One region of the Erwinia sorbitola genome, then DNA from elsewhere that is predicted to be linked to it. Evidence: predicted binding sites of a transcription regulator. Region 1 holds the regulator's gene; the other holds the start of a gene.
What was found. Region 1 encodes PhoB, which activates phosphate uptake and scavenging genes when phosphate is short. Its sites were predicted from a motif close to CTGTCATAAAACTGNCNNAT; they were not measured.
Positions count from the first base shown of each region.

Region 2: phoA (alkaline phosphatase) is a predicted target of PhoB. The motif match lies at 10,734-10,753, and genes of this name have one in related genera.

Region 1 is NZ_CP046509.1:3,596,547-3,612,851, forward strand. It holds gene GN242_RS16350 (histidine-type phosphatase) at 1-1,285, shown strand, start outside; gene GN242_RS16355 (LacI family DNA-binding transcriptional regulator) at 1,337-2,320, shown strand; gene GN242_RS16360 (inositol monophosphatase family protein) at 2,450-3,259, shown strand; gene GN242_RS16365 (MFS transporter) at 3,372-4,730, shown strand; gene GN242_RS16370 (histidine-type phosphatase) at 4,772-6,046, shown strand; gene proY (proline-specific permease ProY) at 6,108-7,460, opposite strand; gene brnQ (branched-chain amino acid transporter carrier protein BrnQ) at 7,515-8,837, opposite strand; gene GN242_RS16385 (cobalamin-independent methionine synthase II family protein) at 9,253-10,353, opposite strand; gene GN242_RS16390 (PstS family phosphate ABC transporter substrate-binding protein) at 11,189-12,112, opposite strand; gene phoR (phosphate regulon sensor histidine kinase PhoR) at 12,132-13,445, opposite strand; gene phoB (phosphate response regulator transcription factor PhoB) at 13,469-14,158, opposite strand; partial or broken gene sbcD (exonuclease subunit SbcD) at 14,373-15,595, shown strand; gene sbcC (exonuclease subunit SbcC) at 15,592-16,305, shown strand, end outside.
Region 2 is NZ_CP046509.1:2,616,495-2,632,799, forward strand. It holds gene GN242_RS11695 (putative bifunctional diguanylate cyclase/phosphodiesterase) at 1-820, shown strand, start outside; gene GN242_RS11700 (glutamine amidotransferase) at 847-1,569, opposite strand; gene GN242_RS11705 (DMT family transporter) at 1,811-2,722, shown strand; gene GN242_RS11710 (CoA transferase) at 2,743-4,113, shown strand; gene GN242_RS11715 (TorD/DmsD family molecular chaperone) at 4,166-4,717, opposite strand; gene GN242_RS11720 (phosphatase) at 4,755-5,492, opposite strand; gene ghrA (glyoxylate/hydroxypyruvate reductase GhrA) at 5,510-6,448, opposite strand; gene GN242_RS11730 (peptide MFS transporter) at 6,534-8,000, opposite strand; tRNA gene GN242_RS11735 (tRNA-Ser) at 8,234-8,321, shown strand; gene phoA (alkaline phosphatase) at 9,258-10,661, opposite strand; tRNA gene GN242_RS11745 (tRNA-Ser) at 10,911-10,998, shown strand; gene GN242_RS11750 (NADPH-dependent oxidoreductase) at 11,258-11,998, shown strand; gene phoH (phosphate starvation-inducible protein PhoH) at 12,086-12,874, opposite strand; gene efeB (iron uptake transporter deferrochelatase/peroxidase subunit) at 13,415-14,698, opposite strand; gene efeO (iron uptake system protein EfeO) at 14,705-15,832, opposite strand; gene efeU (iron uptake transporter permease EfeU) at 15,889-16,305, opposite strand, start outside.

The DNA.
Region 1 (16,305 bases):
TTACTTTGCAGCGCTGTTCGGCGTAATCACTTTTTCAGTCCAGGCTGCACCTCACTATGTGCTGGAAAAAGTGGTGGAAGTCAGCCGTCACGGCGTACGCCCGCCAACGGCTGGTAACCGAAAAGAGATGGAAACCGGCAGCGGTCGCCCCTGGGCCAGCTGGTTAACAGCAGATGGTCAGCTTACCGGTCACGGCTACAGCGCGGCCTGGCTCAAAGGTCAGTACGAAGGGAATAACTATCGGCAATCCGGTCTGATCGGTGCGGGCTGCCCGACGCCCAGGGAAATTTTTGTCTGGGCCAGTCCATTGCAGCGTACGCGAGCCACCGCTGAGGCGCTGACGGACGGTGCGTTTCCTGGCTGTGGCATCCCGATTCACCATTCCGCCGAGAAAAACGATCCCCTGTTTCAAAATCAGGGCCCGGGTATTGCCACTCTGGATGAAGAGATGCAGCGCAAAGGTGCATTAGCCGCATTGGGGGGAAGCCTGAGTGCAGCGCAAAAACGCCTGCAACCAGAGATTTCGTTGTTAAAACAGGCAGTATGTCTGCCCGGTGCACCCTGCCCGGTGTTTGATCAACCATGGAAGATTAAATTCGCCTCCGACGGGCGCATTATGATTACTGGCCTGGACACGCTGGCGGCCATGGCAGAAACTCTGCGACTCGAATGGAGCGATAATAAACCGCTTAATCAGGTGGCCTTTGGTCATGCCACCAGCGCCGCGCAGATCGGCAAACTGATGCCGCTGCTCACCATCAAATATGATGCCACCAACGATCAGCCCTATGTGGCCCGACGCGGCGGTTCCTTATTGATGGATCAGATTGCCAAAGCGCTGCAACAGGGCGTAACGGTAAGGCCGCTGCAAGATGCGCCGCCCGATACGCGCTGGCTGCTGTTCGTCGCCCACGATGTCAATATCGCCTTTCTGCGCACTTTACTGAACTTCAGCTGGCAGCAGGGGGAATACCCGCGCGGTACTGTCCAGCCAGCCGGAAGCCTGGTGTTTGAGCGCTGGCAGGAGATCCAAAGTGGGAAGCGATTTATCCGCATTCTGTTTCGGGGGCAAAGCCTGGATCAGATCCGCCTCCTGACGCCCGTCAGCGACCAGCATCCGCTGCTGGAAAGCGAGCTGACATTCAGCGGCTGTGAGAAAACCGATGTTGGTACGCTCTGTCCGTATGACAGCGCGCTGGCACGTTTACGCCAGCATATCGATCCCTCCCTGATACAGCCGGTAAGCTATCAGGATCAGCTCGCAACATCCCGAGAAACGCCATGACTTTCCACCGCAATACGGTAAGATTTAGCGGCATACATAAAGGGAGTGCCGATGGCGTCTGAAAATAAGAGTTGGGTTACTGCGGCTGACGTTGCCCGCCTTGCCGGTGTTTCACGGTCTGCCGTCTCCCGCACCTTTACCCCTGGCGCTTCCGTTTCCGAGCCAACGCGCAAGAAAGTCATGGCTGCCGCCAGTGAGCTGGGCTATCAGGTTAATATCATTGCCCGCACGATGATCACCGGAAACAGTAATTTTGTCGGTATCATTACCGCCGGTTTTGATAATCCGTTTCGCAGTAAACTGCTTGCCCCGCTGGTTCATCATCTGGCGCTACAGGGGTTTATTCCCCTGCTGATGAATGCCGACGATCCGCAGCAGTTAGCCCCTTCTCTGCGCCAGTTGCTCAGTTATCACGTTACCGGGGTGATCCTCACCTCCGGCGCGCCGCCTCTGTCGCTGGCCGAAGAGTATCTGTCGAAGAAAATCCCGGTCACCCTGATCAACCGCCATGCGGATCTGCCCGGTGCCGATCGTATATGCAGCGATAATGCCCAGGGTGCCGGGCTGGTTTCCGCACTGTTCAGCCAGCAGGGGCTGCATCGGCTGGCTTTTATTGGCGAAGATGCCGCAAACTTCAGTACATCCCAGCGCTGGCAGGCCTTCCATCAGTGCCAGCCGCAGGCGGTTGCACTATTCTGCCCGAACGGAGGCTATCAGGCTGGATGGGATGCCGCAGAAAAGCTGCTGGCTGACTACCCCGATCGCCAGGGACTGTTCTGCGCGACTGATATGCTGGCGATGGGCGCACTGGATTATCTACGTCAGCATCCGGCTTTTTCAGCCATCAAAGTTGTCGGTTTTGATGATATTCCTCAGGCATCATTCGCCGCCTATCAGCTCACCACAATCCAGCAAGATACCGACCAACTTGCCCTACTTGCCGTTCATTCGCTGCTGGAACGCCTCAAGAACTTTTCTCAACCCTCCCAACAAAAAACCGTCCCTGTACAGCTGATCCGCCGTCATTCCGCCTGATTTGAAAAATTTGTTTTATGTTATGGCGATCACGGAATAATATTTTCGTCTTCGTCATTATCCTGTCACGACTCTGTAACAAGTAAGTTTTATATTATCAATTGCACACGTGTGCATATGGAGAAAAACATGGAACACCTCTCGCCGCAGGATATTGAACAGCGCTATCAGTTCGCCTGTGAAGTGGCGATGGCCGCCGCAGATTGTGCCTTTGGATTTTACCAGCAGCGAAACCAGCTGGAGGTCGAACACAAAGGCCAGGATTTGCAGGATGTGGTCAGCATCGCAGACCGGACGGTGGAAGCATTAGCCCGCAGCATGATTACAGGACGGTTTCCCGACGACGACTTTCTCGGCGAGGAGACGGGCGGCGGCGATGAAAATGCACGCTGCACCTGGGTGGTTGATCCGATTGACGGCACCAGCTGCTTTCTTAACGGGCTGCACAACTGGTGCGTTTCCATCGGCATCCTGGTAGCCGGGGAACCGACCATCGGCGTGGTATACGATCCAAATCACCGTGAGCTTTTTCGTGCCTGCAAAGGTAAAGGGGCCTGGGTCAATGATGCACCAATGCGCGTCCACAGCGGCACTACGGTAGCGGATGGCGTAATGGGCGTCGGTACCTCGCACCGCGTAACACCTGAGATATTCGTCCCCTTTATCAGCGCGCTGCTGCATGAAGGCGGCATGTTTATCCGCAGCGGATCCGGAGCGCTGATGACCGCCTGGGTGGCTGCGGGCCGTCTGATTGGCTATTACGAGCCGCATATGAATGCCTGGGATAGTCTGCCCGGTCTGGTGCTGGTGCGCGAAGCGGGCGGTATCAGCAATGATTTCTTAGCCAATCACGGCCTGCTGCGCGGTAACCCGCTGCTGCTGGCCAATGAGACCCTCTATCGCCAGTTGAGCGGAATGATCGCCCACCCGCTGGCCTGACGGTCAACCTGAAACCAATACGTGCTCACACTCTGATAACCCTACGCCATTATCGCCCTGAGAGGCGCGGCAAACGTCAGAAAGCGGTACGTTCTCTGTACGGAGATTTAAGATGTCTGGATTGCTTAACTTCTTTAAAGCAGCACCTCCCGCGCCATCACCGGGGCGGTTTGATCAGCGGAAGTTTACCTTTCTGCGCTGGCAAACTTTCCTCGCGATGACGCTGGCTTATGTCACTTTCTATGTCTGTCGCCTGTCGTTTACCGTGGCTAAAAGCGCGCTGGTTGAGCTGGGCATGACGCCGACAGAGCTTGGCATGATTGGCTCCGCGCTGTTCTTCTCTTACGCCATCGGCAAGCTGGTCAACGGTTTTATTGCTGACCATGCCAACGTAGTGCGTTTTATGAGTCTGGGGCTGCTGCTCAGTGCGGGGATGAACCTGCTGATGGGCTTTACCACCAACGCGCTGTGGCTGACGCTGTTCTGGGGGATCAATGGCTGGGCGCAGTCGATGGGCGTTGGCCCCTGCGCTGTCTCACTGGCACGCTGGTACGGCAGCAAAGAGCGCGGCACCTTTTATTCCATGTGGTCAACCGCTCACAATATCGGCGAGGCCGTCACCTATATGGTAATTGCCAGCGTTATTGCCGGATTTGGCTGGCACGCAGGCTACTTCACCACGGCGATGCTGGGCGTGGCGGGGATTGTGGTGATCCTGCTGTTTATGCGCGACTCACCGCAGAGCGCCGGTTATCCGCCAATTAGCGTAATTCGCGATGAACCTCAGGAGATTGAAGAGCAGCAGGGTTCGGTTTTTAAAAATCAGCTGCTATCGCTGCGTAATCCGGCTCTCTGGCTGCTGGCTCTTGCTTCGGCGTTTATGTATATCGATCGCTACGCGGTCAACTCCTGGGGCATCTTCTTTCTGCAACAGGCCAAGCACTACACTACGGTGGAAGCCTCCGGGATCGTTGGCGTCAACGCCATCGCCGGAATTGTCGGGACGATTCTCGCGGGGGTGCTTTCTGACCGCTTTTTCCCGCGTAACCGCAGTGTGATGGCAGGATTTATCAGCCTGCTGAACGTGGCAGGGCTGGCCCTGATGCTGTGGCTGCCGCGCAGTAACTACACCGATATCCTGTCGATGATACTGTTTGGCGCGACAATTGGTGCTCTGACATGCTTCCTCGGCGGGTTAATCGCTGTCGATATCTCCTCGAAAAAAGCCGCAGGTGCGGCACTCGGCACCATCGGTATTGCCAGCTATGCCGGAGCCGGTCTGGGGGAGTTTATTACCGGGGTGATTATCGATCGTACCTCGGTCATTGAGGCCGGCAAAACGTTGTATAACTTCCATAGTCTGTCGCAGTTCTGGATCGGCTGTGGTCTGATTTCCACCCTGCTGTGCTTTATTACCGCCGGTATTGTTGCCCGCCGCCATAGTCTGGCGCAGGCTCATTCGGTTGGCTGATTTATTTCGTTTTTTAATCTGACCTTATTGAAGGAATTATTATGTTAACGATACAGACGGCGTTATCGCGCCTGGCATTTGCCCTGATTATGGTACCCGTGCTGAGTAGTCAGGTGGTGCAGGCAGCAGATTTCGAGCTGGAGAAGGTGGTTGAAGTCAGCCGCCACGGGGTGCGTCCGCCAACGCCGGATAACACTAAAGCGATGGAAGCCGGCACCGATCGCCCCTGGCCGCAGTGGCTGACTGCCGATGGTGAACTGACCGGACATGGTTACGCCGCTGCTGTCCTGAAAGGCGGCTACGAGGCCAACGGCTGGCGTCAGGCAGGACTGCTGACCTCAGGCTGCCCGGACAGCAAGGCGCTGTTTGTCTGGGCCAGCCCGTTACAGCGAACTAAAGCCACTGCGAAGGCGCTCACTGACGGTGCGTTTCCGGGCTGCGACGTGACAGTACACAGCGTTAGTGACGACAGCGATCCCCTGTTCCAGAGCGATAAAATGGGGCTGGCCCCGCTGGATGAAGCAAAAGCACGGGCAGGGATTCAGCAGGCCATGGGCGGCACTGTAGAGCAGGCAGAGCAGCGCGCAGCGCCGGAGATCGCGCGCCTGAAAGCCGTGGTCTGTCTGGCTGACCATCCTTGTCCGATCTTCGATCGCCCCTGGAGCATCAAGCGCAACAAGGACGGGCGTTTCGAAGTTGAAGGACTGGCGACACTGGCCAATATGGCAGAAACGTTCCGCCTCGCCTGGAGTGAGAACCAGCCCTCAGCGAACGTGGCATTTGGCCATGTCCACTCTGCCGCTGACGTGGCAAAGCTGATGCCGCTGCTGACCACCAAATATGATTACATCAACGATGTGCCCTACATCGCGCGCCGTGGCGGTTCCGTGCTGATGGATCAGATAGCTAAAGGGCTGGCGGCTAAACCGGTCAAAGATGGCCCGCCGGACGTACGCTGGCTGCTGTATGTGGCGCACGATACCAATATCTCCTGGCTGCGCACCATGCTGGACTTTAGCTGGCAGCTGGCTGAATACCCGCGTGGCAATATTCCTCCGGCGGGGAGCCTGGTGTTTGAACGCTGGCGCGAAACGCACAGCGGCAAGCGCTATATCCGCCTCTATTTCCAGGCACAGACCCTCGACCAGATCCGTAATCTGGCTCCGCTGGCGGGAAAAAATGCCCTGGTGAGGAAAGAGTTTAGCGCGCCTGATTGCCGGATCACGTCCGCAGGTGTGATGTGCCCGTATGACAGCATGATGGCACGTATTACGCACAGCATCGACCGCAGTGCCGTCACTCCCGTGCACTATTAATTAACTGTTCTGATGGTAAAAAAAAGGCCCCCTGACGGTGGCCTTTTCTCTTATTTTCGCGCTAGCGATTGTTGCGCTTTACCCACTGCCAGCTAATCAGCAGCAGCAGGATCCAGCCCATACCGACATACAGCGAAATACGGGTATCCGGGAAATAACCAATCAGGCCGATGACAAACGCCAGGAACAGGATACCGATAACGGCGGTAACGTTACCGCCCGGCAGCGCAAACTTTAGCTCTTTCTGCTGCTCAGGCGTCAGTGTACGACGGAAAGCAATTTGCGAAAGAAGGATCATAATCCACACCCATACGGTGGCGAACGTTGCCAGTGAAGCGATCACCAGGAATACTTTCTGTGGCATCAGATAATTAAGATAAACCGCCACCAGCATTGCCAGCATCATCGCCAACACCGTCACCCACGGCACACCTCTGCGCGATACCGAAGCAAACACTTTAGGTGCATGCCCCTGCTCTGCCATGCCATGCAGCATGCGGCCAACGCCGAATACGTCACTGTTGATTGCTGACAGCGAAGCGGTAATCACCACGAAGTTAAGGATCGTTGCGGCCGCAGCAATTCCCATATGCTGGAACGTCAGAACAAACGGACTGCCGTTAGTGCCCACCTGGTTCCACGGATAGATAGACATAATGACGAACAGCGTACCCACATAGAACACCAGAATACGCAGCGGCACGGTATTGATCGCACGTGGAATCGACACCTGAGGATCTTTCGCTTCGCCCGCTGTGATACCGATAATTTCGATACCACCGAAAGCAAACATCACCACCTGGAGCGACAGCACCACGCCAATCCAGCCGTTCGGCATAAACCCGCCGTTGGTCCACAGATTGCTGATCCCCGTTGCCTGGCCGCCGTTACCGATGCCCCAGAGAATAATGCCAAAACCGGCGACAATCATCAGGATAATGGTGGCGACTTTAAACAACGACAGCCAGAATTCCACTTCACCGAACACCTTAACCGTAGCAAGATTAAGTGCGCCGATAATCAACACCACGCTTAAAACCCAAATCCAGTGCTGCACATCCGGGAACCACACGCCCATATAGATACCAAAGGCGGTAACATCCGCAATGGCAACTATCAGGATTTCAAAGCAGTAGGTCCAACCGGTGATATAACCTGAGAGCGGGCCAAGATAATCACGCGCATAGCGTGAAAATGAACTGGCCTGAGGGTTATTAACGGACATTTCGCCAAGGGCGCGCATAATAATATATGCAGCAGCCCCTCCTACCAGGTAGGCAATCAGGACGCCAGGACCGGCCATTCTGATGGCATCAGCCGAGCCATAAAACAGCCCGGTACCAATAGCTGAACCGAGAGCCATAAACCGAATATGGCGAGTGCTCAGACCTTTTTTGAGTGTTGAACTTGTCATAATTACACCTGTCGGCCCCTTACCGGCAAGGAGGCAAGGGAAAGTTTTACAACGCTATTGCTGATGCGCAGTAACCGACTGGCGGCCTGAAACGCGATCGTACAAAGCCACCAATACCAGCATCACCAGTGAAGGCGGCAACCATGCCAATCCCTGATCGGCTAAAGGCAGACTTTGGGTAAATGCTGGCAGTATTGCCTTAAAGTTTGTGCTTTTTATTGCATCGACAATACCGAAAAGCAGACTAATCAGCATAACTGGCGCGATGATTCTCGTGCTTTTATTCCACCACTTTAAGGTAAAACTTAACAGTACCAGCACAATACAAGGTGGGTAAATCGCAGTTAATACTGGAATTGAAATCTGGATAAGATGACTCAGACCCAGGTTTGAAACCACCATCGAGAACAGGCCAAGAATAAACACTAACTGACGATAGCTAAGAGGCAGGTAGTGCTCAAAGAACTCTGCACAGGCGCAGGTCAGACCAACAGCCGTCACCATACAGGCAACGAAAATCAGTGCGGCCAGGAAGAAGCTGCCCATATTTCCGAAGGTGTGCTGCACATAAGCATGCAGAATAGCGGCACCGTTAGCATTCTGGTCAACGATAGAAGCGCTGTCAGAACCGAGCTTAAACAGTGCCAGATAAACCAGCGTCAGGCCCACACCAGCAATCAGACCCGCAATCACGGTGTAACGGGTTAATAATTTCGCTTCACTGATGCCGCGCGAGCGTGCTGCGTTGACAATAACAATGCCAAACACCAGCGCCCCGAGGGTATCCATGGTCAGATAACCGTTCACAAAGCCGCTGGAGAATGCCGCACGTTGATAATCAACGGTTGCAGGCGCGAGGCCACCCGCCGGCCACAGCAGCGCGGCCAGACCCAGAATAGTCAGGGCAAAAATTTTCAGCGGTGCCAGCACATGGCCTACGGTATCCAGCAGTTTGCCCGGATAGAGGGAGACGCCTATCACCAGAGCAAAGTAAACCATGCTGTAGAGCATCAGCGGCAGCGTGCCGTCGCCCGTCAGCGGGGCAATCCCCACTTCAAACGATACCGTCGCGGTACGTGGCGTAGCAAACAGCGGGCCAACGGCCAGATAACAGACGGTCGCCAGCACCACGCCAGCCGCTTTACCTATTGGCGAACTAAGGGCGTCAATACCGCCGCCGACGCGTGCCAGCGCAATAACGGTAATCACCGGCAGTCCCACTGCGGTGATCAGAAAGCCGAGAGCGGCAATCCAGACGTGTTCACCAGACTGGATCCCCACCATTGGTGGGAAAATGATGTTTCCGGCACCGACAAACAGGGCAAAAGTCATAAAGCCCAGCGCCAGAATATCTTTGGAAGTTAAACGATGTGTCATAAGAAATCGTGTTGCCCGTGATGTTGTAAAAGGTCGTGATGTCAGGTTGTTACTGAAATCTATCCCTCTGCTCGCTCTAAAAACATTGTCACATAAATTCAATACAGTGGAATGCACTTGTTTTGGCTATATCAACAGTGAAAGTGAGCTGGTTATTTTCTGTATACAGGGGGATGACGAAAAAACGGGGGTAAGTAGAACGTTTATAGGGGAGAAAGGCAATACAGGATTGGAAAAGCAGGATGATATAGCGTAAAAAACCACTTAACCAGTGCATATCTTTAGATCTGGCTACGAATGCATTAGATGATTTGTATCTTTTTTATCCGACCCAGGGTTAATTTCCGCATTAAATCCGGGTGAGATGCACAAAAGGCGCGGAAATCCGCGCCCTGTACACAAACTGATGCAGCGATTACCAGACCCGGCTGGCAACATCCACGACCAGACGCACCTTGGCCCACTGCTGCTCTTCCGTCAGGCTATTACCCTCTTCAGTTGAGGCAAAGCCGCACTGCGGGCTGAGACAGATCTGATTGAGACTGACAAACTGCGATGCTTCACGCAGGCGTTTCTCTACGGTTTCTGCCGCTTCAAGCTCACCATTTTTGGTCGTGATCAGACCCAGCACGACCTGCTGTTTTCCTGGTTTGATAAAGCGCAGTGGCTCAAAGCCGCCGGAACGCTCGTTATCGTACTCAAGGAAGAAAGCATCGATATTGACACCGCCAAACAGAATTTCGGCCACCGGCTCATAGCCACCTTCCGAGATCCAGGTGGAGCGGAAGTTACCACGACACACATGCAGGCCAATCACCAGATCGTCCGGCTTCCCTTCGATAGCTTTATTCAACACGCGGGCATAGGTACGCGCCAGCTCTTCCGGGTTGTCACCGCGATCGCGGATCTGCTGTTTTTGATCGTCAGAGCAGAGATAGGCCCAGACGGTATCATCCAGTTGCAGATAACGGCAGCCAGCATCATAGAAAGCTTTAATTGCATCGCGATAGGTCTGCGCCAGATCGTCAAAATAGACATTAAGATCCGGATAGACATCCGCATCGATCACTTTACGCCCGCCGCGAAAATGCAGCACGCTTGGGCTGGGGATAGTCATTTTAGCGACGGCATCACCGCTGATACTTTGCAAAAAACGGAAATCTTCCAGCATTGGGTGGTTGCTGAAGCCCAGCTTACCGGTCACCTTCACACCGCGAGCCTTGGTCTGAACGCCGTTAAACTGAATGCCCTGCTCGGCCTCATAACGCTCTACGCCGTCCAGGCCATCAAAGAAATCGAAATGCCACCAGGCGCGGCGGAATTCACCATCGGTCACTACCTGCAAGCCATTTTCGCGCTGACGGGCAACCACTTTGCGGATCGCCTCATCCTCGACTGCGCGCAGTGCGGCGGCATCAATTTCTCCCGCTTCAAACTGCTTACGGGCCTGTTTAATTTCCGCCGGGCGCAGATAGCTGCCAACCACTTCGGCGCGGTATGGGGTGAATGTTGTCATAATAAATAGCTCCTGGCCTGCACTCGGCACATAATTTAGTGACGTAATAATTACATCAAGTTATATGTAGACTTCTGGACGTCTATATGTCTGTTACTTAAGAGTGTCATGAGAAGTCATCCGCGGCAAACGAGTAAATTTCATGTGAGTTGAAAAATATTCATGTTGTGGCAGGAGCGGGTCAGGCATGCCTGACCCCTACGAGTACGGTTTACATTCGTGAAGTGGAAGTACGCACGAACCCGGCAATACGCAGCTATGCCTCGCCCACAGCGAGTACGGTTTTACATTCATGAAGCGAAAGCACGCACAAACCCGGCAATACGCAGCTATGCCTCCGCAGGGGCGAGGCACGCCTCGTCCACGGCGAGTACGGTTTACATTCGTGAAGTGGAAGCACGCACAAACCCGGCAATACGCAGCTATGCCTCCGCAGGAGCGAGGCACGCCTCGCACACAGCGAGTACGGTTTACATTCGCGAAGTGGAAGCACGCACAAACCCGGCAATACGCAGCTATGCCTTCGTAGGGGCGAGGCACGCCTCGCCCACAGCGAGTACGGTTTTACATTCGTGAAGTGGAAGCACGCACAAACCCGGCAATACGCAGCTATGCCTCCGCAGGAGCGAGGCACGCCTCGCCCACAGCGAGTACGGTTTTACATTCATGAAGCGAAAGCACGCACAAACCCGGCAATACGCAGCTATGCCTCCGTAGGGGCGAGGCACGCCTCGCCCACAGCGAGTACGGTTTACATTCGTGAAGTGGAAGTACGCACGAACCCGGCAATACGCAGCTATGCCTTCGCAGGGGCGAGGCACGCCTCGCCCAGGCATTATTCAGCCAGCATAGCGCGGGCGCGCTGCATCTGCTGTTCCGACAATGGCAAATACCCTGCCTGACTGACCAGAGCCTGGCCCTGCGTTGACAGCGCCAGACGTAAAAAAGCAGCCGTCAGCGGTTCCAGCGGTTTATCCGGCGCTTTATTCACATAGATATAGAGAGGGCGGGCGTAAGGGTAGCGGCCGCTGCGGATATTCTCAGCGCTCGGCGCAATCCACTCATTGCCATTGCGCGCTACCGGCACGATCTTAACACCGCTGATATGAAATCCGGCGCTGGCATAACCAATACCGTTTAACGTACCCGCCACCGCCTGCACAACGGCGGCAGAACCGGGATATTCGCCCACGTCATTGCGGAAATCACCGTTACACAGCGCCTGCTGTTTAAAGAACCCCCAGGTGCCGGATGCGGAATTACGCCCAAAACGTTGCAGTCCACGCGTCGCCCATTCTGGCTGGGTCAGCTCTAAATCCCCCCAGGTTTTCGGTACCGACAGCCCGCCGCAGCGGCGGGTCACGGAAAAAATAGCATCCAGCTGTTGGGCATTCAGCCCGTTCAACGGGTTGTCCTGATTGACCACCACCACCAGCGCATCCATCGCCACCGGAACCGCCAGCGGCTGATAGCCGTAGCTGTCCTCAAACAGCTGGCGCTCTACAGCCTGCATCGGGCGGCTCATGGCACCGAGCTGCGCAGCACCTGCCGCCAGCGCCGTAGGTGCAGTTGACGATCCGGCCGCCTGAATCTGCACATTGACTCCGGGGTACTGACGGTTAAAGCTCTCACCCCACAGGGCCATCAGGTTACCCAGCGTATCAGAGCCGACGCTGGTCAGATTGCCCGCCAGCATTCCCTCTTTCGCCAGCGCCTGCGAACTTACCAGCAACAGCGCCAGCGCGATTAACATTTTCATTGCATGGGTTCCGTGAGACTTAACGCAGGGCATTCTCGGCCAGTTCGGCACTGACAATCAACCTTGGTGGTAATTGAAAGCTGAAACAGGTTTCACGCCCGGGGACGCTGCTGATATCCAGGCGCGTATTGTGGTGGCTGAGGGCATGCTTCACGATAGCCAGCCCCAGGCCGCTGCCGCCGGTTTGCCGTGAACGTGCTTTGTCGACGCGATAAAATCGCTCGGTGAGACGAGGCAGATGTTCCGGCGCGATCCCCGGCCCGTTGTCCCTGACTTTGAACTGCGCTCCCTGCGGATTACGCAGCCAGCTTACGTCGATGCGCGTACCGTCCGGCGTATGGTTAACAGCGTTATACACCAGATTCGAGATTGCACTGCGCAGCTGTTCGTCGTTGCCATACACGCGCAGATGCGGATCGGTATGAAAATAGATGTCATGCCGGCCGTTACTCAGCGTTTCCGCCTCGCGCTGCAATACGCGCAGCATCATCGGCACGTCCACTTTTTCCTGCAAATCCAGCGCCGGGGCAGCTTCAATACGTGACAGGGTCAGCAGCTGCTTCACCAGGCTGTCCATACGTTTGGTTTGCTCCTGCATAGTATGCAGCGCTTTATCGCGCAGGCTCCCCTCCAGAACGGAGTCGTTCATCATCTCCAGATAACCCTGCAATACGGTTAACGGCGTACGCAGCTCATGACTGACATTGGCAAAGAAGTTACGCCGCGCCCCTTCCAGCTGATGCATCTGAGTAACATCTCGTGCCACCAGCAGCCACTGCCCTTCGCTGTAAGGCATCACGCGGAACTCAAGATGACGATGACTGTTGAGTACCAGCGTCAGCGGGCGTGAGAAATCACGCTGCCGCAGATAGCGGGTAAACTCCGGATAGCGCAGCAGGTTAAGGATGTTCTGACCGTTATCTTCCGGCCAGCGCAGGCCCAGCATCTGCTGTGCAAGGCCGTTACACCAGAAAATCGTACCCTCTTCGGTAGTCAGCACCACGGCATCAGGCAGGGACTCCGCCCCGCTGCGAAAACGTTTAATCAGATGGCCAAGTTCACGGCGGCGGCGGCGGTTACGCGCCTGCATTTGATACAGGCCGTAAAACAGCGGTTCCCAGCTGCCACGGCCGCTGGGTGGAGTCATGCTGCGGTCAACCCACAGCCAGTGAGAGAGTCGAAGTAAGTTGTTGAAATGAAAACCCAGCACGCACAGCACTGAGACTAACAGCAGCCAGGGCAGCCCGCCCACCAGCAGCCCAAGCACTAATGCGGGCAGACCGGCAAGCAGCAGCTCAAACAGTAATCTCTTCCAGGAGAGGCGTTCCAACACGGTTCAGACTCCAGCGCGAACAATCAATAGCGTGCAGAGAAACGATAACCTGTTCCGCGAACCGTCTGCACCATACGATCGTGTCCGGTCAGTTCCAGCGCTTTACGCAGGCGACGAATATGGACATCAACGGTACGATCTTCGACGTAGACATTCGTGCCCCAGACATGATTTAGCAACTGTTCACGACTATATACGCGTTCCGGGTGCGTCATAAAGAAGTGCAGCAATTTATATTCTGTCGGCCCCATTTCCAGAGGCTGGGTGTCAGACATCACGCGGTGCGATGAGGGATCCAGACTCAGCCCCTGCATCTCTATCACCTCTTCTACGGCCATCGGTGAGATACGGCGCATCACGGCTTTAATACGTGCTACCAGCTCTTTTGGCGAAAAAGGTTTGGTAATATAGTCGTCTGCACCCACTTCAAGGCCCCGGACGCGATCCTCTTCCTCGCCGCGTGCGGTCAGCATCATCACCGGAATATCGCGGGTCATGGCTTCGCGCTTCAGGTGTTTGATAAACTGAATGCCGGAACCGCCCGGTAGCATCCAGTCCAGCAGGATTAGGTCCGGCCACGGCTCAATAAGCATACTTACTGCGCTGTCATAGTCCTCGGCTTCGATCGGTTGATAGTCATTTTGTTCCAGAACGAAACACAACATCTCACGGATTGGGGCTTCATCTTCCACCACCAGAATTCGCTTGGCCATTATTGCTCCTGCTGTTGTGACAGATTTGTCACGGGGATATGCGGCGCCATTATGCGTCAGTTTTATGACACTTTTATGAAAAAAGCACCCCCCTAAAAGCATTGATGGAATTAAATAAAATCCCCGCCTCATCAATATGTTTATCGGCTCTGAATAATTCGGGATGCAGGACAGGTATAATACTCCCCTCGCTTTCTGCCATGAAAGGATCCCCATGCGCATCATTCATACTGCCGACTGGCACCTGGGTCAGTTTTTTTATACCAAAAGCCGTGCGGCCGAACACCAGGCATTTCTTGACTGGCTGCTGGAGAAGGCAGAAGCGCAGCAGGCTGACGCCATTATTGTTGCGGGCGACATCTTTGATACTGGTTCTCCGCCGAGCTATGCGCGTGAGCTGTATAACCGCTTTGTGGTCAGGCTACAGCAGACTGGCTGTCAGCTGGTGGTGCTGGGGGGAAATCACGACTCGGTGGCAATGCTGAATGAATCACGCGAACTGCTGGCCTGCCTGAATACCCGGGTGATTGCCGCCGCTGGCGATGATGTGAGCCAGCAGGTGCTGGTACTGAACCGCCGCGACGGCCAGCCCGGTGCGTTGCTGTGTGCTATTCCGTTTTTACGCCCGCGCGATATTTTACGCAGTCAGAGCGGTCAGTCCGGGCGCGAGAAGCAGCAGAGCCTGCTGGAGGCCATCACTGAACACTATCAGCGCTGCTGGCAGGAAGCTTTGACCGGCGCGATGCTCTTGGCCTGGCGCTGCCAATTATCGCCACCGGGCACCTCACTACGATGGGCGTCACCAAAAGCGATGCGGTGCGCGATATCTATATTGGTACCCTTGATGCCTTCCCGGCCGACTGCTTTCCACCCGCTGACTATATTGCCCTGGGGCATATTCATCGTGCCCAGCGTATCGCCAACAGCGAACATATTCGCTACAGCGGCTCCCCTATTCCGCTCAGTTTTGACGAGCTGGGTAAAGCCAAAAGTGTATTTCAGGTGGATTTCTGTAACGGCAGCCTGAGTGCCGTTGACGCGCTGCCGATCCCGCTGTTTCAGCCAATGCAGATGATTAAAGGTTCACTGGAGCAGATCGAACAGCAGCTGGCAGCAATCACCGCCGGTCCGCAGGATGCAACCATCTGGCTGGATATTGAAATCGTTACCGATGCTTACCTCAGTGAACTACAGCGCCGCATTCAGGAGCTGACCGAAGCCCTGCCGGTGGAAGTTGTGCTACTACGCCGCAGTCGCGAACAGCGCGAGCAGGTGATTGCCCGGCAGAACAATGAAACCCTGAGTGAGTTAAGCGTTGAAGAGGTATTTTCCCGCCGTCTGGCGCTGGAAGAGGAAGAGCCTGAACGGCTGGAGCGGGCCAGAGCGCTGTTTGCCCGTACGCTGGAAGCGGTTCGTCATGAGGAGGAGCCATCATGAAAATTTTGACCCTGCGCTTTAAGAATCTCAACTCCCTGAAGGGCGAATGGAAAATCGACTTCACGGCGGAACCCTTTGCCAGCAACGGCCTGTTCGCGATAACCGGCCCCACCGGAGCGGGTAAAACCACCCTGCTGGATGCCATCTGTCTGGCGCTGTATCACGAAACGCCGCGCCTGAAGGGTATCACCCAGTCGCAGAATGATCTGATGACGCGTGACACCGCCGAGTGTCTGGCGGAAGTGGAGTTTGAGGTAAAGGGTGTCGCCTGGCGCGCCTTCTGGAGCCAGAATCGTGCTCGCGGGGCTGCTGATGGTAATTTACAGGCTCCACGCGTTGAGCTGGCGCGCTGCCAGGATAACCAAATCGTTGCTGATAAAGTAAAAGATAAGCTGGAGATGATCGCCAGCCTGACCGGGCTGGACTTCGAACGCTTCACCAAATCAATGATGCTGTCACAGGGTCAGTTCGCCGCCTTCCTGAATGCCGATGCTAATAAACGTGCGGAGCTGCTGGAAGAGCTGACCGGTACCGAAATTTATGGTCGGCTGTCGGCGGCGGTGTTTGACCGCCATAAGCAGGCAAAGGTGGCGCTGGATACCCTGCGCGCCCAGTCCAGCGGGATGGAGTTACTCACCGCAGAACAGCATACAATCCTGAACAGCCAGCTGGCAGAGAGCGTAGCGGAGGAGCAGGCGCTCACTTCGCAA
Region 2 (16,305 bases), 980 kb from region 1:
TCAGGGCCGGGGTAAGTACCGGATGTTTGAACGTTCGATGGATGAGTCACTAAAAACCCGCCAGCAGATTGGTGCCGACCTGCGCCATGCCTTACAGACTAAGCGGGATCTTCACGTCTTTTATCAGCCGCTGATGGATATCAGCGGACAGAAGGTGGTGGCACTGGAAGCGCTGATCCGCTGGCAGCATCCGGTACACGGCAGGATTTCGCCCACAGAACTTATCCCGGTTGCGGAAGATATCGGGCTGATTACCCAGCTTGGCGAGTGGGTGCTGCGTGAAGCCTGTCGCGTTGCCCGTCTGTGGCCCGACCTCTCGATTGCCGTTAATGTTTCACCTTTACAGTTTCGCTCTCCTGGCTTTGTCGAACGCATTAAGGCAATCGTCAATAAAGAGCAGATTTCACCCACCCATATTGAGCTGGAAATTACCGAAGGAGTACTGATTGAAGACGAAAAAACCGCGAAGGGAATTATCGACGAGCTGCGTGAAGCCGGTTTCCGCATCGCGCTCGATGACTTCGGCACCGGCTATTCCAGCCTCAACTATCTGAGCAACTTCGCCGTCGATAAAATCAAAATTGACCGTTCATTTACCCAGTCGCTGGGCGTCACCAGCAATTCCAGCGCCATTATTGAATCCGTAGTGAAGCTGGGTCATGCCATGGGACTGACCGTTACAGCTGAAGGGGTAGAAACCCACGGTCAGATGACCGCACTGGCACGGGCCGGATGCAATCAGCTTCAGGGTTACCTGTTTTCTGAGGCGGTGCCAAAAGAGCAGCTTGATCAGCTGATTAATCAGCGCCACGCCAGTTAAGCAGCAACCGACCGACAAACAAGGCGTCAGGCGCGTTTTGCCAGCGGCACACCCTGTTGCCAGAAATCGCGCAGCAGCTGACGCGGCCATTCGGGTTCCGGGCTTACCGGCATCAAACGGGCAACCTCAGCATCATTCAGACTGTTTTTCAGGCAGGCGGTCATAATCGCTGCTGTGAATTCCGGATGAAACTGCACCGACAGCGCCTGCGCCGAGTAGCGAATAATCTGGCATCCATCCTGAGCTGAAGCAGCCAGCACCTGTGCACCCGGCGGCGGCGTCAGCACTGACTGACGATGTGACAACCAGGCAGAGAACCGCGACGGAAGCGAAGCCAGCAGCGGATCGTGATGGCTCTCGGAGCGCGCTTCCAGAGAGTATAAGCCCCGTTCCCAGCCGTTAGGGTTATCACCTACCTGCCCTCCAAGCGCATAGGACATCAGCTGATGCCCGTAGCAGACACCCAGCAGCGGCAGTCTTTCAGCGACCGCATGACGAACCCATGCCGCAGTGCGCTCACTCCAGTCAGCGTGATCGGTGACCATCGCCCAGGATCCGCTAAGGATCGCCGCAGAGATGGTGGTCAGCTCTGGCAGGTCTTCTCCGAGATCCGGACGCACGACAATATAGTCATCCTCTGAGAGATTCAGGGCCTCAACAAACCACTGATTCTGCTCCCCGACAACACCACTGACCGCCTGTGGCGGTTTTTCAAGCTGGATAATGGCTAACGGAAGTCTCACTGTCATCTTGCTCTATCCTCGATATCACGGCAGGGTCGCTTACCCTGCTGGCTATCATGGCACCGGGTTTCAACCCTGTCTCATAACATTTTCTGTCATTCTATAAACAAAGCATCGGCTTAACCCGGCAGGTTTGCCCTGCTTTGCACCACAGGCTGCTAAAAATACCGCTGAGTTCAGCGCCTCATTTGGTGCATTTCATGCCATGCTTATCAGGAATACTTCGTTATTTTCTAAGGACTGTGCAGTGGCTCTGCGTCATTTTTTGCTGATTTTGCTGGTGGTGTCGATTTGGGCATTTAATAACATCGCTATAAAATGGGGGCTGCTTGACCTGCCGCCCCTGCTGATGATCGCCATGCGCTTTGTGGTGGTGGCGATCATTCTGGTGCCCTTTACCCGTGTGACTCGCCAGCAGCTTTATTATCTGGTGCCCCTCGGTTTTACCTTCGGATTTATGCACTTCGCTCTGCTTTTTGTCAGCCTCAACTACACCGATGCAGGAACGGCGGCGGTGATTGTGCAGCTCGGTACACCGATCGCCATGCTGCTGGCGATGGTCATCCTGAAAGAAAAACTGCGGCTGGTGCAGCTGCTTGGCATCATGATTTCACTGAGCGGCGTGGTCGTGCTGGCGGGTAGCCCGACCATCCCTAACTGGTGGGTGCTGGTGCTGCTGCTACTTAGCGCCTTTGGCTGGGCAATCAGCAATATGATTGTAAAAAAATCACCCGCCATCAGCCCGCTCACCCTCACCGGCTGGCTCTCATTTTTCGCCATTCCGCTGGTGGGATGCGCATCCTGGGTGGTTGAATCTGACCAGCTCAATCTGCTGCTACACTCTTCATGGCGGGGCTGGTTTGGCATTCTGTTCAGCGCCATTGGCTCGTCGATCGTGGCGTATTCCCTGTGGTACAGCCTGCTGAAGCACTACAACGTCAATCTTATTATGCCTTATTCCCTGTTGACGCCCGTGCTGGCGGTGATTATGGGGGTTGTGGTGCTGGGCGACAGTATGAACAGCTATAAAGCCGCAGGGGCGCTGCTGGTGATTGCCGGCACCGCGATTGCCGTGATTAACCTGCGTAACCTGAAAATGCATGCTCGCCTGCCGCGCTTCCGTTATGACCGCTACAGGAAAAAACGTACCCGCCCCTGAAACCTCACAAGGAGAGTCTGATGGATAACCGCCTGAGCGATGCACTGTGGCAACAGCTGTGGCATGGTCTGCGTAACGACACCGCGCCGCTGCCTGAACTTATCATTAACGGCGACCAGGCGCTGATATCGGCTTACCCGGTCAGCGAACTCGCCGCAGCCAGTATCGGGCTGGCCGCTACCGCCGCCGCCCGTTTGACACAGAATACCCACACGGCTGAAATCAACGGGCCGCTGGCCTCGCGCTGGTTCCAGTCCGCACTGCGCCCGGTTAACCGCGCGACACCGCCGCAGTGGGATCAGTTCGCCGGGGATTACGCCACGGAAGACGGCTGGCTGCGCCTGCACACCAATGCACCCCATCACCGGGCGGCAATGGAGCGAGTGCTGGGGCAGCACGGCGATCGGCAACAGCTGGCGGCCACCGTCGCCCGCTGGAAAGGGGAGGAACTTGAGCAGGCGGTGGTGGATGCCGGAGGCTGTGCCGCTGCCCTGCGTAGCCACAGCGAATGGCAGCAGCACGCCCAGGGCCAAAGCGTCAGCAGGGAAGCATTAATCGGGCAAACCCTTCATGCCTGCGGCCCGGCTCCTGCCTGGCGTCTCTGCACTTCCCGCCCCCTGATCGGTGTGCGGGTACTTGACCTGACGCGCATTATTGCCGGGCCGGTGGCAACGCGTTTTCTCGCCGGACTGGGAGCAGAAGTATTACGCATCGATCCGCCCGGCTGGCAGGAACCGTCACTGGAGGAGGAGATCACGCCAGGCAAACGCTGTGCGCGACTTGATCTTAAATCTGCCGGGGGACGGCGTCAGTTTGAACAACTCCTCAGCCAGTGTGATGTGCTGGTTCATGGTTACCGCGCCGATGCGCTTGGCGACCTGGGATATGACAGCGACACCCTGCAAAGTTTGCATCCGGGGTTGGTAGATGTGAGTCTGAACGCCTGGGGCTGGACAGGGCCATGGCGCAATCGCCGCGGGTTTGACAGCCTGGTGCAGATGGCCTGCGGAATTGCCGAGCGTGGCCGACTGTGGCAGCACAGCGATGCACCGGTGCCGCTGCCCGTTCAGGCGCTGGATCATGCCACTGGCTATATGATGGCCGCCGCCGTGCTGGAAGGATTACGCCAGCGAGTGCTGAATCATACCGGCTTTTCTGCGCGGCTTTCACTGGCGCGCACTGCCTGCCTGTTAATGGATGCCCCCTACCCGCAGGACGCACAGCCCGCAGGCCTCGCCCCCCGCCAGCCGCAGGATGAGGACTCCGAAGCACTGATTTCTCACTGGGGAATTAGCTACCGCTTACGCTCACCATTCTGGCTGCCGGGAATGCCGCTGATCTGGTCACGAGCGCCATCGCCCTTTGGTTCTGCCGCCGCAGAGTGGCTGTAGAGGCGCGGCAGGCCGCGCCTGCGTTGAAGAAGGGATCGCGCGTAACCGACAGTTAGGCGTTCTCGTCTTCCAGCTCATCGCGCATTGCCTGTAACGCTTCCCGGCTGAGAGCCGCCAGGGTACGGTAAAACGCCGTACCCGCATGCGCCTCGACCTTGCCAAGGAAAGCGCCAACCCACGGCAGCAGGAACTCATCAAACAGCTGAATCTGTGCCTGAGACTCATCGGCTTCTGACTGATCTTCCAGCCAGGACGAGGCCAGCAGTAACGCGCCGATATGGTCGACAGGCGCGTCGGTCAGCGGCATGCCGCGCTGGCTGAGAAACGCCCGAATATCCGCTTCCTGCGGGCCATTTTCCCACTGAGAACCGTACGGCGACACCTTGCATTCCGCGCCAACAAATAACGCGTTGTAATCCGCTGCCAGCAGCGCAGGATCGCTGTTCTGCTGTAAGCGGGTGAGCAGCTCATCCTGCTCCAGCGGCCAGTGCTGCTGGAGTTTACCTTCGCGCAGCATGGTAAATAGCGGAACCAGCAGCGGATCCTGAGGCTGACGGTTATACAGAGAGCCAAGGATGCGGCAGATGATGGAAAACTCATTCATGTAATTTCAATTCCGTTAAGAGTAATGTGTGACACTGTCACATGTCAGCGAATTCAGCAATTTCCCTGCCGGTACGCTGTTGCAGGAAGTCCAGCAGGCGACGTGGCGTGACATTTAACACGCGATCCTCCGGAAAATCCACTTCGCGCATAATACGCAGGCAGTGCTCAAAGTTGCCAAGGGTAAAGGCGGTATGCGAATCCGATCCCAGTGCCAGGCGGCCTCCGGCATCCCGCACCGCAGCAGCAACGGCACGACAATTAGGCTCGCTGCCCAGGCGGGAAGTAGTAAATGAGGAGTTATTCAGCTCCAGCGCCACGTCATACTTCGCGGCGGCTTCGGCAACGGCCTGAATATCAATGGGATACTTCGGGTTTCCGGGATGGCTGATGATATGCACCAATCCGTTTGCCATGGTGGCAATCATCGCCTCGGTATTACTCGCCTTATCCTGCGGCGCCAGCACCGGCTCGTGGAAGCCCGCCACGATGATATCTATGGAGTCGAGCATTGGCCCGCTGCAATCAATCTCCCCCTGAATATTTTTAATATTCGCTTCAATACCGCGCAGCACGCCAACGCCGTCAATCACCCGAGGCCACACCTTCATATTGACGAAATGCCAGTAGTGCGGTGCATCGGCCATATCCGGGCCGTGGTCAGTAATCGCCAGTAGTTTAACGCCGCAGGTCTGCGCCTGTAACACATAGTCACGCAGCGTGCTGTAAGCGTGAGTGCTGGCAACGGTGTGCATATGAAGGTCAACTGGGTACATCGGTTCTCTCCTTTAGATTAATAGCCGCGACTGATATCCACGCGCCCCTCCGGCATCTCGCCGTTTTCACATCGCAGCATAGCCTGCGCAATGTAGTCCATAGCTTCGTCTGGCAAGGTTACAGCCGCATTATGAGGTGTGATAGCGATATCAGGATGTGACCAGAAAGCATGTTCTGCGGGCAGCGGCTCGTGATTAAACACATCCAGTGCGGCAGCGCTGACCTCACCCGCTTCTATTGCCGCCAGCAGATCCGCCTCAACCAGATGAGCACCGCGCGCCAGGTTCAGCAAAAATGCACCTGGTTTGAGCTGACTCAGCAGGTGGCGATTAAGAATCCCCTGGGTCTGCGGCGTGTTTGGCAGCAGGTTGATAAGCACCTGAGTTGAGGAAAGAAACGCACCCAGCTGCTGCTCGCCGTGAAAGCTGGTAACGCCGTCGATCTGCTTCGCTGTGCGGCTCCAGCAGCTAACAGGGAAGTCCCACGCCAGCAGGCTTTGTGCCACGCTGCGGCCGAGGACACCGGCCCCCAGGATACCAACAGAGAAATCACTGCGCTTGCGATTGCGCAGATGGTGCCAGAGCGTTTCGGTTTTCTGCTTCTGATATTCAGGAAAGCGCCGGAACCAGCCGAGTACGTGGTACACCGCGTACTCCTGCATCTGCCGCCCCATTCCGGTATCTTCCAGACGGAACAGAGGCACGCCTGGTGCCAGCATTTCAGGATGTTCACGCAGCTGTCCGAGGATATCGTCTACGCCTGCCCCGAGGGCAAATACTGCTTTGAGCTTGCGCCCCTGGAGCATCTCAACCGGCGGCTGGCGCACCAGTGCATAGTCACTGTGGCCGTTGTCGCCGGGCTGCCACTGCCGGATGCGGGCATCAGGAAGACGCTGCTGTAAGCCGTTGATCCAGGTCTCTGCCTTAAAGAACGGATGATAAAAAATGATATCCACGTTTTTCTCCTGTTTTTCTGTTTATGGAAGAAAACAGAGCGACTGGCAAGTGAAATATGGGGCAGCTGCCTGCCCCGCCTGACGATTAGCGGCGCTCAACCTGATGAATCAGCTGGCGCAACATCGGAATAAGGAAGATCATCAGCAGCCCGATTGCCGCACTGCCCCAGCCCAGCAGGCTGAAAATATGGCTGTAGCCGGGGTTAGTGATCAGCGGTGTACTGCCGCTGTTTTCCGGCATCAGCGCAGAAATATGGCCTGAGAGCACCGATGCCACACCGGTAACCATCATCCAGCAGCCCATCATTACCCCCTGATAGCGTACCGGGGCCAGTTTACCAATCATGGCGTAACCGATAGGAGAGATCAGCAGCTCACCCAGGCTTTGCAGCACGTAGCTGATGACGATCCATTTAAACGCCACCATGCCGTCCTCGCCAGCCAGCGCGATACCAAGCGGCAACACCAGCATACCCAGACCAATACAGAATAAAGAGGCTGAGAATTGCAGCGGGATATCGATACGCCATGCTCGTTCACGCAGATTGCGGAACCCCATCGCCAGCAGCGGGCCGCCGACCACAATCACCAGCGTGTTAATATTCTGCACCCACTGCGGCGCAACCCGGATGCCATAAACGTTAAGGTTGATATTGTGTTCGGTGAACAGCATTAATCCCATTGGTGCCAGTTGATACAGCGTCCAGAACACCAGTGAACCGAGGGCAAGGATCAGGTATGCGCCCATCCGCCGCTGCTCATCGCGAGGGCGATGGCGCAGGGTGGTGAGGCAGAGCAGCAGAAAGATTGCTGCGCCCAGCACCAGTACAAAGCTGCCGGTAAAGCCTGCATGGTTAAGCATAAGACGTATGGTTGGAACCAGCAATATCAGTACTGCCAGCCCGGCGAGCATACGCCAGCGGAATTGCCGCTTGCTGGCATGCAGCAGTGGCGTATTGATATCTCCCAGGATTTTCCAGCAAAGCAGCGAGATAACGATGGCGATAGCATTACCGACGGTAGCAAACAGGAATAGCGCTTCGTAATGTTCGCTGAGTTGGAAATACCCGGCCCCGGTAAAGCCGAGGAAGAAGCCAAGATTCATCCCGGCGTAATTCCACAGGAAGGCGCTTTCACGGCGGTTATCCTCCGGAGCAAAGCGCTGGGTCAGCATCATATTGATGCAGGTAACGTTCAGCCCGCTACCGGTCAGAAACATTGCCAGCCCCCAATACAGTCCTTCGGCGCTCTGCCCTGACAGCGTCCAGCAGCCAGCGACCTGAAGCACCATACCCAGCACAAACAGATTACGGTTGCTGAGGAAACGTCCGCCGAGATAGCCGCCAAACAGGTGCAGCCCGTAGTTAAAGGCGCCAAATACGCCCATCATAGTATTCGCCTGCCCTTCACTGAATCCGAGCCGTTTGGTGGCATACAGCACAAGGCTGGAATAGAGCACCGCAAAGCCCATAGTGGCGAAGATCTGGATAAAGAACAGCGCGCCGGTTCCGCCCGGCACCTGCTGTTGGGGTATAGGCCTGGTCTGTTCCACAACTAACCTCAGTTTTTCCTGCCAAATTAAGCCGGTTATTATGCACTTTTTCCGCGAGATGATCGGTGGCGATCTGATGTAACGCCTTGATTGGCGGTCTCCATTGCCGTTTTAAACAGCAAAGTGCGTTAAAACTGACTAAACGCGCTCAATTTTCAGGAATGGCTGTTGACCGCAGCAGGCGTTTTCCCCTACATTAGCGCCCGTCAGCAACCTGTTTGCGGCAACAATATGGTGAGGTGTCCGAGTGGCTGAAGGAGCACGCCTGGAAAGTGTGTATACGGCAACGTATCGAGGGTTCGAACCCCTCTCTCACCACCATATTTAAAGAGAAATGCCTGAGCGAAAGTTCAGGCATTTTTTTTATGCATATTTCGCAGCTGTAGGGGTCGGGCATGCCCGACCCGGGACGAGGCGTGCCTCGCCCCTACAACACACATTACAGAATATCCTACGGCTGTAGGGGTCGGGCATGCCCGACCCGGGACGAGGCGTGCCTCGCCCCTACGATACACATTACAGAATATCCCACGGCTGCAGGGGTCGGGCATGCCCGACCCGGGACGAGGCGTGCCTCGCCCCTGCGATACACGTTACAGAATATCCCACGGCTGCAGGGGTCGGGCATGCCCGACCCGGGACGAGGCGTGCCTCGCCCCTACAACACACATTACAGAATATGCCGACGGCTGCAGGAGGCGGCATTCCCGACCCGGGACGAGGCGTGCCTCGCCCCTACAACACACATTACAGAATATGCCGACGGCTGCAGGGGACGGCATGCCCGACCCGGGACGAGGCGTGCCTCGCCCCTACAACACACATTACAGAATATCCCACGGCTGCAGGGGGCGGCATGCCCGACCCGGGACGAGGCGTTCCTCGCCCCTACAACACACATTACAGAATATGCCGACGGCTGCAGGGGGCGGGCATGCCCGACCCGGGACGAGGCGTGCCTCGCCCCTACAATACACGTTACAGAATATCCCACGGCTGCAGGGGGCGGCATGCCCGACCCGGGACGAGGCATGCCTCGCCCCTGCAATACACATTACAGAATATCCCACGGCTGCAGGGGGCGGCATGCCCGACCCGGGACGAGGCGTGCCTCGCCCCTACGATACACATTACAGAATATGCCGACGGCTGCAGGGGGCGGCATGCCCGACCCGGGACGAGGCGTGCCTCGCCCCTGCGATACCCGATACAGACTGCCTGCCTCGCCCCCGCGGTATACCGTCAGATAAACATCCGTTACTTGATATCCAGCGCGTCCTTGATGGTATAAAACAGATCGGTCTGATCGGTCAGGCCAACCACGTTGGCCGCATGAGGGCCGTATGCCGCGATGCGCAGTTGGGTACCGGTGTGGCCCTGCGAATCCTCTTCGGAATTGCCGTAGCTGATGGTCATCGGGCTGCCGTCTTTGGTGATCAGCGTCTGAGTCAGTCCGGGCGCCTTGCTGTCATTGGCGATGATCTGGCTGGAGTGCGCATGGTCTGCGGTTACAATCACCAGCGTGTTGCCATCTTTACGCGCAAATTCCAGCGCCTTTTGCACCGCTTCATCCAGATCCACAGTTTCACCAATCTGACCGCAAGGGTTAGCCGCGTGATCCTGCTTATCGATTGACGCGCCCTCAACCTGGAGGAAGAAACCCTGCTGTTTACTGCTTAACAGGGAGATGGCTTTGTCTGTCATCTGGGCCAGAGTCGGCGTTGACTCCGGGCGTTCAGCGTTCACTTCGCAGGTGACCGGTTTGCCATCAAGGTTACCGTGATAAACCGCTTTTGGCCCTTTCCAGCGCACCGGCATATTGCCATCGGCGAACAGTCCCAGTACCGGCTTGTTATCACTGGCTTCGTTCAGGGCGTTCATCGCATTCAGATCGTTAACCAGCTGAAAGCCACGCTGCTCCGCCTGCTCTGCCAGCGTTTTGCCCTGCCATTCGCCAGCAGTGGCCGTCTCTTTAAACGTTTTACCGCCGCCTCCGAAGGTGACGTCTGCGCGGGCATTCAGCAGCTGTTCAGCTATCGAACCTTTCCCGCCTTTTTCCAGCGCATTGGTGGCACAAAGCTCACTGGTTTTTACCGGGCCGTAGCATTTACGTGAGGTTACATGAGCAATCTGTGCAGCCGGGGTAGCATCTTCCAGTTCAGCGGTCGAGACGTTACCCGTCGCCTTTCCGGCTGCTTTGGCCAGCTCCAGCAGTGACGGATGATCCCTGCCGTTTACATCCACACCAATGGCACCATTGTAAGACTTAACGCCCGTGGCCCAGGCGGTCGCAGATGCTGCTGAATCGGTAACGTAATCAGGTTTATGGCTTTTTTTATCCAGCGAGTAATGGGTGTACTGCCCGGTGAGCGGCAGTGCATCGATGCCTTTAAAGAAACCGCCTGCTCCTTCCGCATAGTTTCGCGCGGCTGTAATTTCCGAATCCCCCATGCCATCACCAATCAGCAGGATGACGTTTTTCGCCGTCGTGTTGCTCAGGGATGCTTTAATTGCCTCGGTCTGGTCACCGGTGAGACGCCGCGCCCCGCCCGGCTGGGTAATATCCCCTTGTGCTGCGCGATTATAGGTGGCGATATCAGCGACTGCTGAAGAGCAGACCAGGGATGTGAGCAGGGAAAGTGCGAAGGCTTTATGTTTCATTTGTGGCGATCTCCATGAATAAATTTTACTTAATATTTCAGGTGGTCAGTCTGCGATACAACTATTTCATTTCTGTGTCAGTGAGATGACGAGGAGATTTCATTGCGCGGCGGGTACGTTGATGATTTTTTGCGATTGCTCATGAGTTAAGCGAATAGAAGCACAGGGAAAAATACTACTTGACCCATTAACCGCTACTGCCTATAGTAGCGCCCCGTTGCCCCCTGCGGGTGACGGCAGTAAAAATATGGTGAGGTGTCCGAGTGGCTGAAGGAGCACGCCTGGAAAGTGTGTATACGGCAACGTATCGAGGGTTCGAACCCCTCTCTCACCACCATATTCAAAGAGAATGCCTGAGCGAAAGTTCAGGCATTTTTTTATGCATATTTCGCCGGTGTAGGGGTCGGGCATGCCCGACCCGGGACGAGGCGTGCCTCGCACCTGCGCTACACATAACATATTGCGTGCCTCGCACCACGAAAGTGTGATCCGGCGCACAATCTGCTTACCCTCCCCCCCATCAATATCACGTATGTTCTCTTTCTGATTTTAAAATTAACTTCTTAATTTTTCTTACCTTACTCTCAGGGCTCCCTATGAATGATATTACCCAACTGCTGAAAAGCCATCGCAGCGAGCGCAGCTATCTTGATACGCCGATCGCCGACCACATTCTTGATGACATCATCGAAACCGCATGGCGTGCCCCAACGTCTGTAAACTCGCAGCAGGTTTCGCTGGTGGTGGTTCGCGACCCGGCCACTCGTGCACGTATTGCAGAACTGGCCGGAGGGCAGCCGTGGATTGCTAAGGCACCGGTTTTCATCACCTTTGTGTTTGATATGCATAAAAGCCAGCTGGGGATTGCCGCAGAAAACAAACAGCAGATTGCCCATGAAAGCCTTGAAAGCCTGATTTCCGGCTCCACCGACATTGGCATTGCTCTCGGTGCAGTGATGACGGCGGCGCGCTCTCACGGACTGGGCGTGGTGCCAATTGGCGGTATCCGTCGTGAACCTGAGGCGTTGATTGAGCTGTTGCAGTTACCAGAGCTGACCTTCCCGGTGGCTGGTGTTGTGCTTGGCTATGTTGATGAACCCGCCGTCCAGAAACCACGGATGTCGCTGGCAGGCTTCCGCCATGAAGAACGTTATGACTCAGCCTCGCTGCCGGATGTGATTAAAGCCTACAATCAGGTACTGGTTGCCCACTGGCAGAGTACCGGGCGTACCGATGGGGATAACTGGGGCAATAACACCGCCAGCTATTATCAGAATATCTATTTCCCTAAAGTGCAGCCTGCAATTTTGAAACAGGGCTTTGGCATCGATAAATAAGCATAAAAAAGCCCGGACAGTGCCGGGCTTTGTTATTACGGGGGCTTGCAGAATAACAGCTCCTGCTATTCTGTCTGACCTGTCTGACTAACTGTAAGCAAGCAGTGCACGCTGGCAAAGCTCTGAACGCACACAGTCCTGTTTATCAAAACGCACCACGCCAATCATCTCATCCTCCTCGAAGCGCGCCATCGCGTCGCTGAGTCCGGACTTCACATGAGCAGGCAAATCACACTGAGTGATATCACCATTGACGATAACCGTGACGTTTTCTCCGAGGCGGGTTAAAAACATTTTCATTTGGGCGGCGGTGACGTTCTGCGCCTCATCCAGAATCACCACAGCGTTTTCGAAGGTGCGGCCACGCATATAAGCGAAGGGAGCGATTTCCACTTTGCCAATTTCGGGACGCAGGCAGTATTGCATAAAGGACGATCCCAGACGTTTAACCAGAACGTCATATACCGGCCGGAAGTACGGGGCAAATTTCTCTGAGATATCTCCAGGCAGGAATCCCAGATCCTCATCCGCCTGCAACACCGGGCGCGTAACGATGATCCTGTCGACATCCTTATGTATCAGGGCCTCAGCCGCTTTTGCGGCGCTGATCCAGGTTTTACCGCAGCCTGCTTCGCCGGTAGCAAAGATCAGCTTCTTACTTTCTATGGCGTGGAGATAGTGCGCCTGAGCTTCATTTCTGGCTTCAATCGGCGAGTGGTCGCGGGTATCGCGAGCCATGCCAATAGAGTCCAGTCCGCCCATCTGCACCAGCGAGGTGACCGATTCTTCTTCGCGCTGACGATGACTGCGTGAATCACTACGAAGCACACGTTTTGCTTCACGACGCGCTTTGATCACTGCTTTCTGTCTTCCCATAGTGGCACCTTACAGTTGGTTTCATTTCCCGCATCAGTTATATCAATGCGATTACGTGAACGCTTTAGAGGTTGTGGCTTCCTTTTAAGCCTTGTCTGGCCGTTGGAACAAATGCAAAGCAGAGCGCATGCCCGCAGTGCACCGGAAAGGGTTAAAGGAGTTGAGTTGCCGTTGGATTGTGAAAGAAGTGAAAGTTACAGAGGAAATGTATTCCTCACAAATGTTTGCGATATAAGACGTTACGACTAATAACCCGTTAAGGGATCTCTGCATTCGCTATCTCCACCCATAAAAACTCGATGCGAAAATCAACAGCAATTTCATATTCTTCATATTAGCTAAAAAAAGCAACATTTTTTTTACCGTTTATATGACAGTTAGATGAACCTGTTTTTTATCATGAAGTTACGAAAGAGAATTTATTTTTAACGCAGGTGCAGGAAAGAGTAAATGGGTGATTTTTAATCAGATCAATTGTATTGCGCTTATTACCTGGAGCAGCAAAAGATTAGCGGATTAAGATTAATCCGCTAAATAAGATCAGGCTTCCAGCAGCCCCTGGGCCAGATAGTGCTGTGCGTCCGCCACGCCTGGCAACACGAAGAAATATCCACCGCCAATCGGTTTTATATATTCTTCAAGCGCTTCGCCATTAAGGCGTTTCTGCACGGTAAGAAAACCTTTTTCTAAATCGTGCTGATAACAGACAAACAGCAATCCCATCTCCAGCTGGCCAGAATTAGAAACTCCCAGAGAATAACTGTAACCACGACGCAGCATCAGGCTGGATTGCGTTTCCGGCGTGCGCGGGTTAGCCAGACGGATATGGGCATCCATCGGAATAACGTCGCCCTGCGGATCGCTGGCATAATCAGGCACATCATGCTCTTTATGCATACCCAACGGCGCACCGCTATGTTTCTCACGGCCAAAAATGGTCTGCTGTTCACGCAGCGGAGTACGATCCCAGAACTCTACGTGGAACTGGATAATACGCGCCACCTGGTAGCTGCCACCCAGCGTCCACGCTGGTTCGCCCTGCCCCTTGCTGACCCACAGAATATTATCCATCAGGTTGCCGTCGGTACTGTCCGGATTCGCCGTGCCGTCTTTAAAGCCCAGCAGGTTTATCGGCGTCTCTTTGCCTCTGCTACGTGCCGCATGATCCGAGATAAACCCTTCACGCCGCCAGCGTACACTGAGCAGATCCGGCGAATGCTTGATAATATCGCGCAGCGCATGGATCACCGTGTCATTGGTATTTGCACAAATCTGCAATAGCAGATCGCCGTGGCACAGCCGGGCATCAAGGGAATCATTCGGGAAGCGCGTCATCGGCTGCAACTTCAGCGGTTTTAAACCCTGTAAACCGAAACGCTCGTCAAACAATGAAGTGCCGACGGAAACCGTAATAGTGAGGTTATCCGGATAGATATCATCACCCAGAATCCCGGAATCCATTGGCGGCAGCTGCGGATTGGTAACCAGCGGCGCTTTACCGCCTGCGGTCAGAAACGCAATACGGTCGGTTAACAGGCGGAACAGACGCACCAGATCGGCTTTGTCCGTGGCCAGCACATCAAAAGCCACCAGCATCATTGACGCCTGCTGCGGCGTGGTGATCCCGGCCTGATGAGCACCATAAAATGGCTGGCGCTCCTGGCGGGCACCGGGTGGCAGGGTTCCCGGCGATGAGGTTTTCTCTTCACTGGCCGCATGAACCGGGCAACCACCCGCCACGACCAGGGCACCGCTGAGGATGCCCATCCCTTTCAGTAAACGACGACGTGACGCTAACGCCACGCCATCAACAGGTTTTGCCATTTATAATTAATCCAGCCCCAGCGTACCGCGCAGCAGTGCAAGATCTTCGGCCAAAGCCGTGATAGGACCTTTCAGCGCCGTGCGATCGGCATCAGTTAATTTTTCGTAGGATTCAAAGCCATCTTTGGTACGGTACTTCGCCAGAATGGTGTCGACTTTCTTAAAGTTACCGTCCACTTTCGCCAGCAGCTGCGGGTTAGCTTTCTGCACCAGCGGACGCAGCAGGTTAACAATCTTCTGCGCGCCATCAACGTTGGCCTGGAAATCCCACAGATCAGTCCGGCTGTAGCGGTCTTCTTCACCGGAAATTTTGCTGGAAGCGACTTCCTCAATCAGACCGGCAGCACCGCCCACGACTTTGCCCGGAGGGAAGGCCAGCTCACTGATTCGGGTTTGCAGATCCAGCACATCTTTGTACAGCTGGTCGGCGAATTTATCCATACCTTTGGTGGTGTTATCAGCAAACAGTACCTTTTCCAGACGGTGGAAACCGGTGAACTTCGGATCGGATGCTTTCTTCTCGAAATCATCTTCACGGGCATCAATGGCACCGTCGAGATCGGAGAACAGTTCAGCGATAGGTTCGATGCGCTCATAGTGCTGACGGGTTGGTGCAAACAGCGCTTTTGCCTTCTCCAGATCGCCCGCTTTCACCGCATCGGTAAAGGCTTTGGTGCCCGCAACCAGCTGTTCGACTTCTTTAGTGACATACAGCTTGTAATCAGCAATCGGGCCAACCAGTTGCAGCACATCAGGCTTGCCATCGTTGACTTTGCTGCCGTTGGCTTTAACGATCAGCTTGCCTTTCGGGTTGCTCAACAGGCCGCAGGTAATGTCGTACTCACCGGCTTCCAGGTTAGCCGTCAGCTTCTGGGTGAAGGATGGCGCGATATTTTCACGCTCTTCCACTACCATCACGCCTTTCAGAATCTCCCACTCCAGCGCTTTCTGGCTGTTATTTTTGATGATGAACTGTGTTTTCCCGGCATCAACCGTCAGCGTCATCGGCTCACACTGTTTATCGGTCACGCTAACGTTAACCTTCGGGATATCGGCAGCCAGCGCAGCACCGGACGAGGTGAGAGCCGCAAGCAGAGCAGCATTCAGTGCCTGGCGGCGAAAGTGTGTGGTCATAAAGTGATCCCAGTTAAAGTGTTATAAGCGGCAGACCAGTGGTCTGCCAGACAGAATCAGCGCGTGGTACGCGCAGAGGTCGAAATGGTGCGCGCGGGCATAGCAAACAGCAGCAACGCAGGAACCAGATAGATAAACCATACGGCCACTTCACTGACGCTTGGCGCTTCCTGGTAGCCCAGCAGCCCTTCCAGCAGAGTACCGATAACGCTGTGAGTGGTTAACACGCCGCTGAAGTCGAATGCCAGCTGCTGGAAGTGATTCCACAGCCCGGCTTCATGGAAAGCGCGGATCGCCCCGGCGGCCAGACCGGCTGCGACAAAAATGATAAACAGGCTGGTCCACTTGAAGAAACTGGCAAGGTTAAGGCGTACCCCGCCCCAGTAAATAAGCATACCCAGCACCACTGCGGTACCGAGGCCCAGCATCGCTCCCAGCGGCGGGCCGTAGCCCACATCCTGCTGAAATGCCGC